One region of the Litorilituus sediminis genome, then DNA from elsewhere that is predicted to be linked to it. Evidence: predicted binding sites of a transcription regulator. Region 1 holds the regulator's gene; each other region holds the start of a gene.

Region 1 (3,282 bases):
TATCGCCTAACTTAGGTTGCGCACTTTGTTTTGCATCCTCTGCTGAAATGCCAAATGCGGTTAACATATTAATTAAGCTATCTTCAACTTCTCTTACTAAATCAATAACCTTACGAATTACCTGACCAGTTAAATCTTGGAAATCCTGAGCCATTAAAACATCTGTCATTAAGGTATGAATATGATCAGTTTCTTTGCGAGTCGTTTTAAGTAAGTTATCTATATCTAAACACAAGGCTTTAAATTCTTTTAAATCAAGTTGATTATTCATTAATCGTGTCCAAGCAGGATCAACTTTTTTAACTTGATGAGAAATTGTGTCTACAACTGGAAATATTGATTCCACCGCATCCATTGTTTTGTTAGCGGCTTCTTCTGTTCTATCAATAACGAAATTCAAGCGCTCTTTCGCATCAGGAATATCTGCCGTCGCGAGATCATTCAATCGAGAATCAATCTGAAAGTTTGTTAAAGAATCGTGAAGTTGGCGGGTTAATTTACCTATTTCTGCAAACAACTCTGAGTTGATTGGGTTTTGAATTTCAGCAATTAGCGCATCCGCCTTATCTTGCTGATCAGTTTCCAAATACTCAACCAATGATTTTGCTTGCTCTAAAGAGATCCGCCCCATCATAGCTATACTCATGCAAAGTCCTTAATACTCATGCAAAACTCAATTTAGCTAGTACATTAGTAACTTTACAACCAAGGCTCAGTTACTAATGACTTGCTAAAATTCAATCAACACTAGCCTAAGCGCTCAAATATTTTATCTAGCTTAGTTTTCAGCGTTGCTGCAGTAAAAGGTTTAACAATATAGCCATTAACACCCGCTTGTGCTGCCATTACAATCTGCTCTTTTTTAGCTTCAGCTGTAATAAGCAATACAGGTATATGAGCCAAACTTGCATCGGCACGAATCGCTTTTAATAGATCAATACCTTGCATGCCCGGCATATTCCAATCGGTTACCACAAAGTCAAAATCTCCACCTTGTAGCATCGGCAACGCGGTACTGCCATCATCTGCTTCTTGAATATTGGTAAAACCTAAATCACGTAACAAATTTTTCACTATACGTCTCATTGTTGAGAAATCATCAACAACAAGTACTTTCATATTTTTATCCAAGGCACCCTCCGGCGAAACAATCAATTTATAATTCTAACTATTATTCTACTTAACTTTGCCAAGATTGCATACGAGCTTTTAACCTATGCATTGCTTGACTATGAATTTGACTAACTCGAGACTCACTGACATCGAGTACTTGGCCAATTTCACGTAAATTTAATTCTTCATCATAATACAGTGACAGTACTAAAGCTTCTCGCTCGGGTAAAGAACTAATGCACTCTGTTAAACCCTTTTTAAAGGCTGTTTGCTCTATATTTTGATATGGATCATCTGCTTGGCTGCCATCTGCATAATTTATTGCATCTTCACTGATACCAAGATCATCTATACCTAGAATTTTTCCTGTACTGACTTCACTTAATATATGATGGTAGTCATTTAATGAAATATCAAGTTTTTCAGCAACTTCTAAATCAGAAACATCACGACCTAATTTCGCTTCTAATTCTTTGATTGCATCACTTATCATTCGACTATTTTTATGAACAGACCGTGGTGTCCAATCACCACGGCGAATCTCATCAAGCATAGCGCCGCGTATTCTTATACCAGCAAAGGTTTCAAAGCTTGCCCCTTTACTATTATCAAAATTATTCGCCGCTTCAAAAAGCCCTATCATTCCAGATTGAATAAGATCATCAACTAGTACACTGGCAGGTAATCTGGCAAGTAAGTGATAGGCTATGCGTTTTACCAAAACCGTATGCTGTTCAAGCAACTGACTTTTATCGACTTGATTATTATAGGTAATAGCTTTTACCACGTGATTCAATTCTCACTATAACAATGGAAGTTAGTGAGCAATTAACTGCTCAATAAAAAACTCTAGGTGGCCTGATGCTTGTTTAGGAATAGGCCAAGATTCTACTTTACTTGCTAAACTCTTAAAGGCTTGTGAAGCTGGTGATTGCGGAAAGGCTTCAACTATAGCTTGCTGCTTCCTCACCGCCTTTCTGATATTTTCATCAAATGGCACCACAGCAACTAACTCTAAGGCAACATCTAAAAATCTATCGGTTACTTTAGTGAGTTTGGCAAAAAGCTGCTGGCCTTCATTCGCAGTTCGTACCATATTGGCGACTACTTTAAACTTAAAAACGCCGTGATCTCGGCTCAATAATTTCATCAGTGCATAACAGTCAGTGATCGATGTTGGCTCATCACATACCACTAACATGACATCTTGTGCGGCTCGAGTAAAACTCAATACCATATCAGAAATACCGGCGGCAGTATCAACAATCAAAACATCAAACTGGGTTTGCATTTCACTGAATGCTCTGATTAAGCCTGCATGCTCTGATGGTGTTAAATCAACCATAGATTGAGAGCCTGAGGTAGCCGGAATAATTTTTATGCCTGCTGGGCCATCAATAATAATATCGTCTAGTTCACATTCACCAGACAAGACATGGGAAAGATTACGCTTTACTCGCAAACCTAACATAACATCAACGTTTGCTAGACCTAAATCAGCATCTAATATAAGCACGCGTTTACCTAGTTGTCCCAATGCAATGGCGGTGTTCAATGAGATATTAGTTTTACCAACACCACCTTTACCTCCAGAAACAGCTATAACTTTAACTTTTTGTGAATCTTGCATTTTTCTTAAGCCGCTCGCTTGATCTATCATTAACTTACTACTTCTTATTTTAGCTTAGCTGAGAATTGATTTTAAAACATGGCTGCTGGCGCCACTGGCTTAGTTCGCGCAGAAGTACTACTAGCAGTTGCTGACTTGCTTGCCATCTTATCTGCAAGATTAACTAATTTCTCAGCATTTGCAACTTTAATATCTTCTGGAACTCTTTGCCCATCAGTAAGATACCCTATTGGCAAACCATTTTGAATAGAGGTTGTAATTATTTCGCCAATACTAACGCTTTCATCAAGTTTAGTATAAATACAACCTGCTAGCGGAACTTTCTTAAAGCGATCAACATTCTCTTGCATTACCTGCAATTGACTATTGGCAGCTAACACTAAGTAATTACGAATTCGAACACGAGCATTAGAAACAAGGTTAGTGAGTTGTTTCGCTAAACGCATGTCACGTTGTCCCATACCTGCGGTGTCAATTAAAATAAGCTTCTTCTTAGCAAATTGTTGTAATAACGCATCAAGCTCTTCACTGTCCTTTGC
Region 2 (3,282 bases), 2.1 Mb from region 1:
TGGTATCACCAGGGTATGCAAGCTTTTGAACATACCTGCATTACAGGCCGTGTTGTCTTTGAAGCCTTTGGCAAGCAATTACTCTCATTAGCGTTAAGTGGCGAGCAAAGCTCAGCCAAGGCAGAGCAGCTTATTCAGGATAGTTTTGATAAGCATTTAGCAATCAAAGCAGAGCTTGAATCAGGTCGAGATAAGTTATTAGAGCTTAACTCTTCAGGACAAGGGCGCGCCCATGAATTGGTCGAGCAAATTGCTGATGTTGATAGACAAATTGATTTACCTCAGTTTATGTTTCAAGCGCTAGATGTATTTGGCGTGCAACAAGATGATAAGGCAGATAATGCAATCGCCCTAAACCAAAGCGAGCACATGCTAAATAGCAACTTCCCTTACTTACCTGAAGATGGCACCACAGTTACCTTTGATCGTGACACCGCTTTAGTCAATGAAAACTATCAACTACTAACATGGGATCACCCTATGGTTCGCGGCGTGATGGATTTAGTACTCAGTGATGACATAGGTAACGCCAGCATCGGCTTATTGAAAAATGAAGCCTTACCTGTAGGTACGTTTTTCTTAGAGTGTCTATTCACCGTTGAAGCAACAGCGCCAGAGCACTTACAGTTAGGTCGTTATCTACCAACAACGCCAATTCGTATTTTGGTTGATAAAAATGGTAATAACCTTGCTGATAAGGTCAGCGAAGCTGCTCTTGATAAACAGCTTACGCCAGTTAAAAAGCAGATGGCCTTGCAACTGACCAAAGCATTGAAAGCCCAAATTGGCCCATTAGTGACCAAGGCAGAAGCGCATGGTGAAAAACACATTGCCCAAGTACAAGAAAAAGCCCTAGCGAGCATGCAGGAAAAGTTAACGCAAGAGCACCAAAGGTTAACCGCATTAAAAGCAATTAACCCAAGTGTTCGTCAAGCAGAATTAGACTTTATTTTGCATCAGCAAGAAGAGTTAACTCACTATATTGATAAAGCACAACTAACCTTTGAAGCTATTCGCATGATAGTCGTTACTCACTAGGTTTAATAGGAACTAACCAGTGCCGGCAAACCCTGACTTTATTTATCAACCACCGATGACGCCTTATCTTGATATCATCTATCAGGATGATGATATTGTCGTGATAAATAAAGCCAGTGGCATTTTAACCGTGCCAGGGCGCTTACCTGAGCATAGAGATTGTGTAGAAACACGTGTGCAACGAGTTTTACCTAGCGCGACTATTGTGCACAGATTAGATATGGCCACCTCGGGCATTTTGATCATGGCACTAAATAAAGCTGCTCATGTGCGCATTAGCCAACAATTTGAAAAAAGAAAAACACAAAAGCGTTACATTGCACGGGTGTTTGGCTTGGTACAACAGCAAGCAGGCAGTATTGACCTGCCGCTTATTTGTGACTGGCCAAATAGGCCAAAACAAAAAGTAGACCATGAAAACGGCAAAAAAGCGTTAACTCACTACAAAGTACTGAGCCAAAATAACACTAGCAGCTTAGTTGAGCTTTCCCCTGTGACTGGCCGCTCTCATCAGCTTAGAGTGCACATGCTCTCCCTTGGCCACCCCATTCAAGGGGATAAACTTTATGCCACAGGTGAAGCGCTAAATAGTAGCCCTAGACTACAACTACATGCGCAAGAGCTATCCCTTTATCACCCTGTTAGCAATGCTGCTTTGCACTTTGTCGCTCCCTGCCCGTTTGACTAGATGTATTAAACCTATGCTCAAGTTCTAGCTCAGGTTTATGAAGAAAAGCGTTACCAAGGCATTTAAGTTTGCTGATTTGCTGTCGATAAATTCATTAGTATCTGATAAACCTTGATATATGCTAAGTAAACAGTAAGGTTAATACATCTGAATAAGCTTAGTTCAAAAATTATAGGAATCTGTGTGAGCATTCAAACGGCTGTTATTATTTGTATTATTACCTTGCTAGGTTTTGCTGCCAATACTGTGCATGGCCAACAAAGTGAGCCTGAGAAAACACCCGAGACGACTCCCGCAAGTAATGCAGCCCCTGAGAGCACAAATAAGTCTGAAAATACCGATGGCATTGTTATGCCAATCCCACGCATTAAGCAACAAAAACAGGATATAAATCATTATTTGGCGAAAGAAAAAGTATCACCAATTTTAGCCGGCCCTGATGATTACCTCACCATAGTCAATAGATACACAAGCGCAAACAGTAAAGGCGTTGCCATTTTATTACCTGATTGGCAGCAAGGGGCAACCAACCCTAAAGCCATACACTTTTTACAAGAAAGTTTACCAAGTCACGGCTGGACTACGATTACGGTTCAGCCTGACAATAAACCGGCAAACTTTCCCTCAAGCGCTATTGATTCAAACGAGCAAATTGAAGCAGATAAAGCAACAATTCAAGCCTATAAAACTAAGTTAAGCACTATGTTTAAGGTATTAATGACGAAAGCAAAAGAGCACCCAGGCGTTGTGCTAGTTATTGCTCAAGGAAACCATGCGGCTATGCTAGTGGATTTAATCGACAATGAGCAAAATGAAGCAGCAAATGCCCTTATCATGCTAAGTAGCTTTTTAGATGCTAATCCGAGTCAACAATCTGCTATTAATAACGCCTTTGCCCAGCAAGTGGCTCAAAGTGAATACCCTATTTTTGATGTCTTATTAAACTATGATCACCCTTTAGCGATAACAGGTGCAAAAGAGCGATTGATGTATGCTAAGCAGGAAATGAAAGTCTATTACCGACAAAGGCAACTCAATAATAGCAACACAGGTTATTACCCTGAAAAAGAGTTAATCAGACAAATAAATAGCTGGCTGCGCGCTATTGGTTGGTAGTTAACACAACAAACATAAACACTTATCGCAAGTTAAGCTATGCTTAGTAAATGATAATATCAATTGAATTAACTAGTTAATCATGCCAAGGGAATTACTTTACTTGATATTACTCAAGGGATTTGATTTTTTAACTTTCCAAATGAGTATTCCGTATGACAGCTAATGCCGATTCCACCATAAAAAAAATCCCATTAAGCCAACTAAAACCTGGCATGTATGTGTTATCTGTGATCAGTAAAGACAAAACAGTCACAGTTAAAACTGAAGGCTATATACGCTCAAAAGAGAATATAAATAAACTCAAAAAAGCCGGAATAACCCACCTAACAGTCGACCCTAGCAAGGAAAAGCAAGCAGAAAAAATAGATAAAATACTACCTGATATTAATACCTCGCTAAAAGACAAAGCTAAAAACAACAAAGCCAAGGGGGTATCA
Region 3 (3,282 bases), 1.9 Mb from region 1:
TAGCCAAGGGCTAGTAGTTAATTTAAACAATCAAAGGCAGGCATAAAAAAAGCGCCTGATAACTGAGTCATGAGGCACTTAATAATAATTAATTTACGATTAGTTAATCACTTCAATCGGCTCAGTTTCTTTTGCTTTACCTTGATTAATTGATATTTCAACACGACGATTACGACGTCTATTTAACGCATTAGTATTCGGCACTAATGGTCTTGTATCAGCGTGTCCAGCAACAATTAAACGTCTAGGATCAAATCCAGGTACTTTAATTAGCTCATGGGCAATGGCGACAGCACGTTTACTAGAGAGCTCCCAATTTGAACTAAATAACTCAGAATCAACACCGCGATTATCGGTATTACCCGACACCATAATTTCACCTGGAATGGTATTGAGTAACTCTCCAATTTCACGCATTATTGGCTTAAACTTAGGCTGTAAAAATGCAGATCCTGATGGGAAAGAACCATTCTCTCGTATACGAATAATAATTTGTTGTCCCAAAGACTCCAACTCAATGGCACCATCTTGAATTTGCTGCTCCATTTGTTCAGCAATCTTCTTCACCAGCTCGTTAACCTGCTCTTGCGCCGCATTCTCCATTTGCTCTTTTGCTTGCTCTAGTGCTTGTGCAGAAAGCGCATCTTCAGTGTTTTGCGATTGACCACCACGCTCGGTACCGCGCTGCTCTTGTCTACCACCAGCCGAGGTTTCATCACCCGCCTGAAATTCTAACATTTGCTGCGTCATTTCCATGGTTTGCTGCTGGATTACTTCTATTGGTGTTGGCTCTGGTTTGCCCGGCCTAAACTCTTGCGCAATAATACTGGTGCCTTTAGGGATATCTTTTACTTCAATTTTATTTTGTACACCAAAAGCAAATTTCATCGAACCGGCAATTTGCTTAAACTTAAGTACATCCATCTCAGAAAAAGATAGTAACAATACGAAGAAGCACATTAACAGTGACATTAAGTCAGCAAAGGTGCCCATCCATGCGGGAAGCCCAGGTGGTGGACACTTACACTTTTGTTGTTCAGCCATAGTTAGCGCTCCTACTCTTCAGTGGTATCGATTTTTCTCTTACCTTCAGCTAAGTAGTTTTTCAACAAGCCTTCAATAACACGCGGGTTTTGACCATCTTGAATACCAAGAACTGCATCAAGTACTAGCTCTTGGTTCATCTTTTCTTCTTCTAAACGCAGCTTTAATTTTGATGCTAAAGGAATGGCAACAACATTCGCTAAAAACGCACCATATAGCGTGGTTAATAAGGCAACCGCCATCGCAGGGCCAATTGATTTTGGATCATCCATATTAGATAACATGGCAACCAGACCAATTAGCGTACCTATCATCCCCATAGCTGGGGCAACATCAGCTAGCGCCATTAACATGCCAGCGCCTTTTTCATGACGCTCTGTGGTTAAGTTGATATCTTTTTGTAAAGTCGCTCGTACTACATCAGCATCATGACCATCCACCAACATATCTACACCTTTTTGCATAAAAGGGTTGGTAATTTCTGCTTCCTCTAAGGCTAAAAAGCCCCCTTTTCTTGCCGCATCAGCCATATCAACCGCTTTTTCAATAAGCTCTTCTGGCTTTTCAAGCTTAAACATAAAGGCTTTAACAATCACTTTACCAATACCGAAAAATTGCCCTAAGGTATAATTTGATAAAACAATGAAAATGGAGCCACAAAATACAATTAACACCGATTGGGTATCGGCAAACATCATAATGTCACCCGATAGCACCATTGCCATAATTAATAAACCAATAGCACCGAGAATACCTATAAGGGTTGCTAAATCCACAAAACTCTCCTAAACCACGAAATACTAACAGCCAATAAAAAGCATAGTACAATATGCTAAAACTATTCGCTATTACTTATATTGTCACTCTAAGCATATTATCGTCCATATACTCAATAACTTAACTGAAATCATAAAAAAAGCACTTAGTTAAAACAAGGACAATAAATATAGCACTGGTATTTGACCAATGACCTCAGCTAAGGTAAGTTTGCGCGCAGACATTAAATTCATTGGCAAAGCTAACTAAGCGGCATCAAAATGGCGAAAAAGAAACTCGAAAACCTATCATTTGAAGAGTCATTAACAGAACTTGATCAAATCGTACAAAACTTAGAACAAGGCGAGCTCAGTTTAGAAGAGTCTATGGCGTTATTTGAACGAGGTTTAGGGTTAAGTAAAGTCAGCCAAGAAAAGCTTCAAGCCGCAGAACAAAAAGTTCAAATACTGCTTGATAATAATGGCCAAGCACAATTGTCTACTTTTAAGACAAGTGAGAGTGAGTAATGACCAGGCTGAGCAACCATGCCAACATAGCTGAGCGAATTAATGCTTTTCTGCTAGAGAAATTAAACCAACTTGCCGTGAATGATGAAAAGTTACTTGAGGCAATGCGTTATGGACTACTTATTGGTGGTAAGCGCATGCGTCCCTACTTAGCTTACATCACTGGCGATATGCTAGCGGCAAATAGGCAAGATATTGACGCTGTAGCAGCGGCTTTAGAATGTATACACGCCTACTCATTGCTACATGACGATTTACCCGCAATGGACGATGACGACTTACGTCGAGGTCAACCAACTTGTCATAAAGCCTTTGATGAAGCAACCGCGATATTAGCTGGCGATAGCCTGCAAACCTTGGCCTTTGATATTCTAGCAAATCATGAATTTTCGCCTGAAATAAAGCCTAAGCAAATCAAACTCATTCAACAACTCGTTAATGCCTCTGGTTATCAAGGCATGTGTGGTGGCCAAGCATTAGATTTAGCAGCAACAGATAAGGCCATCAGTGTAACGCAACTACAGCACTTGCACTCTTTAAAAACAGGGGCTCTACTTGAAGCATCTGTGCTAATGGCAGCAGAATGCTCTAGCAAAACAACCGAGTCTGATAAAGCAGCGCTAAGTCAGTACGCACAGCTCGTCGGCTTAGCTTATCAAGTGCAAGACGATATTATTGATATCACTTCAACCGAAGAACAGCTTGGTAAACCGGCTGGCTCTGATCTAGAAGCGAATAAAAGCACTTACCCTGCATTACTTGGTTTACAGGGCGCACAAGAAAAAGCTCAGCAGTTATATCAACAAGCACTTCAAGCTTTAAGCACTTTGCCTTACAATAGTCAGTCTTTAGCTGAATTTGCTACTTTTATAGTCAAGCGTAGCCACTAAGCTAGACTTGAATATTTATTAATAGATAAAAAAACTAAGAAACCATGACAACAAACCTTGCTGAT

What was found. The regulator FliA, encoded in region 1, starts transcription of late flagellar genes. The targets are predictions, from matches to a motif close to CTAAAGNTNNNNNNNNNNNNGCCGATA.
Region 2: EMK97_RS15060 (DUF3530 family protein) is a predicted target of FliA. The motif match lies at 1,788-1,814, and genes of this name have one in related genera.
Region 3: pomA (flagellar motor protein PomA) is a predicted target of FliA. The motif match lies at 1,920-1,946, and genes of this name have one in related genera.

What each region holds. Positions count from the first base shown of each region.
Region 1 covers NZ_CP034759.1:1,193,023-1,196,304, forward strand. The annotation lists gene EMK97_RS05375 (protein phosphatase CheZ) at 1-646, opposite strand, end outside; gene cheY (chemotaxis response regulator CheY) at 748-1,131, opposite strand; gene EMK97_RS05385 (RNA polymerase sigma factor FliA) at 1,181-1,900, opposite strand; gene EMK97_RS05390 (MinD/ParA family protein) at 1,931-2,773, opposite strand; gene flhF (flagellar biosynthesis GTPase FlhF) at 2,815-3,282, opposite strand, start outside.
Region 2 covers NZ_CP034759.1:3,386,830-3,390,111, reverse strand. The annotation lists gene rapA (RNA polymerase-associated protein RapA) at 1-1,038, shown strand, start outside; gene EMK97_RS15065 (RluA family pseudouridine synthase) at 1,094-1,726, shown strand; gene EMK97_RS15060 (DUF3530 family protein) at 1,910-2,842, shown strand; gene EMK97_RS15055 (cyclic di-GMP phosphodiesterase) at 2,998-3,282, shown strand, end outside.
Region 3 covers NZ_CP034759.1:3,554,641-3,557,922, reverse strand. The annotation lists gene EMK97_RS15780 (flagellar motor protein MotB) at 100-1,044, opposite strand; gene pomA (flagellar motor protein PomA) at 1,056-1,820, opposite strand; gene EMK97_RS15770 (exodeoxyribonuclease VII small subunit) at 2,082-2,327, shown strand; gene ispA ((2E,6E)-farnesyl diphosphate synthase) at 2,327-3,217, shown strand; gene dxs (1-deoxy-D-xylulose-5-phosphate synthase) at 3,262-3,282, shown strand, end outside.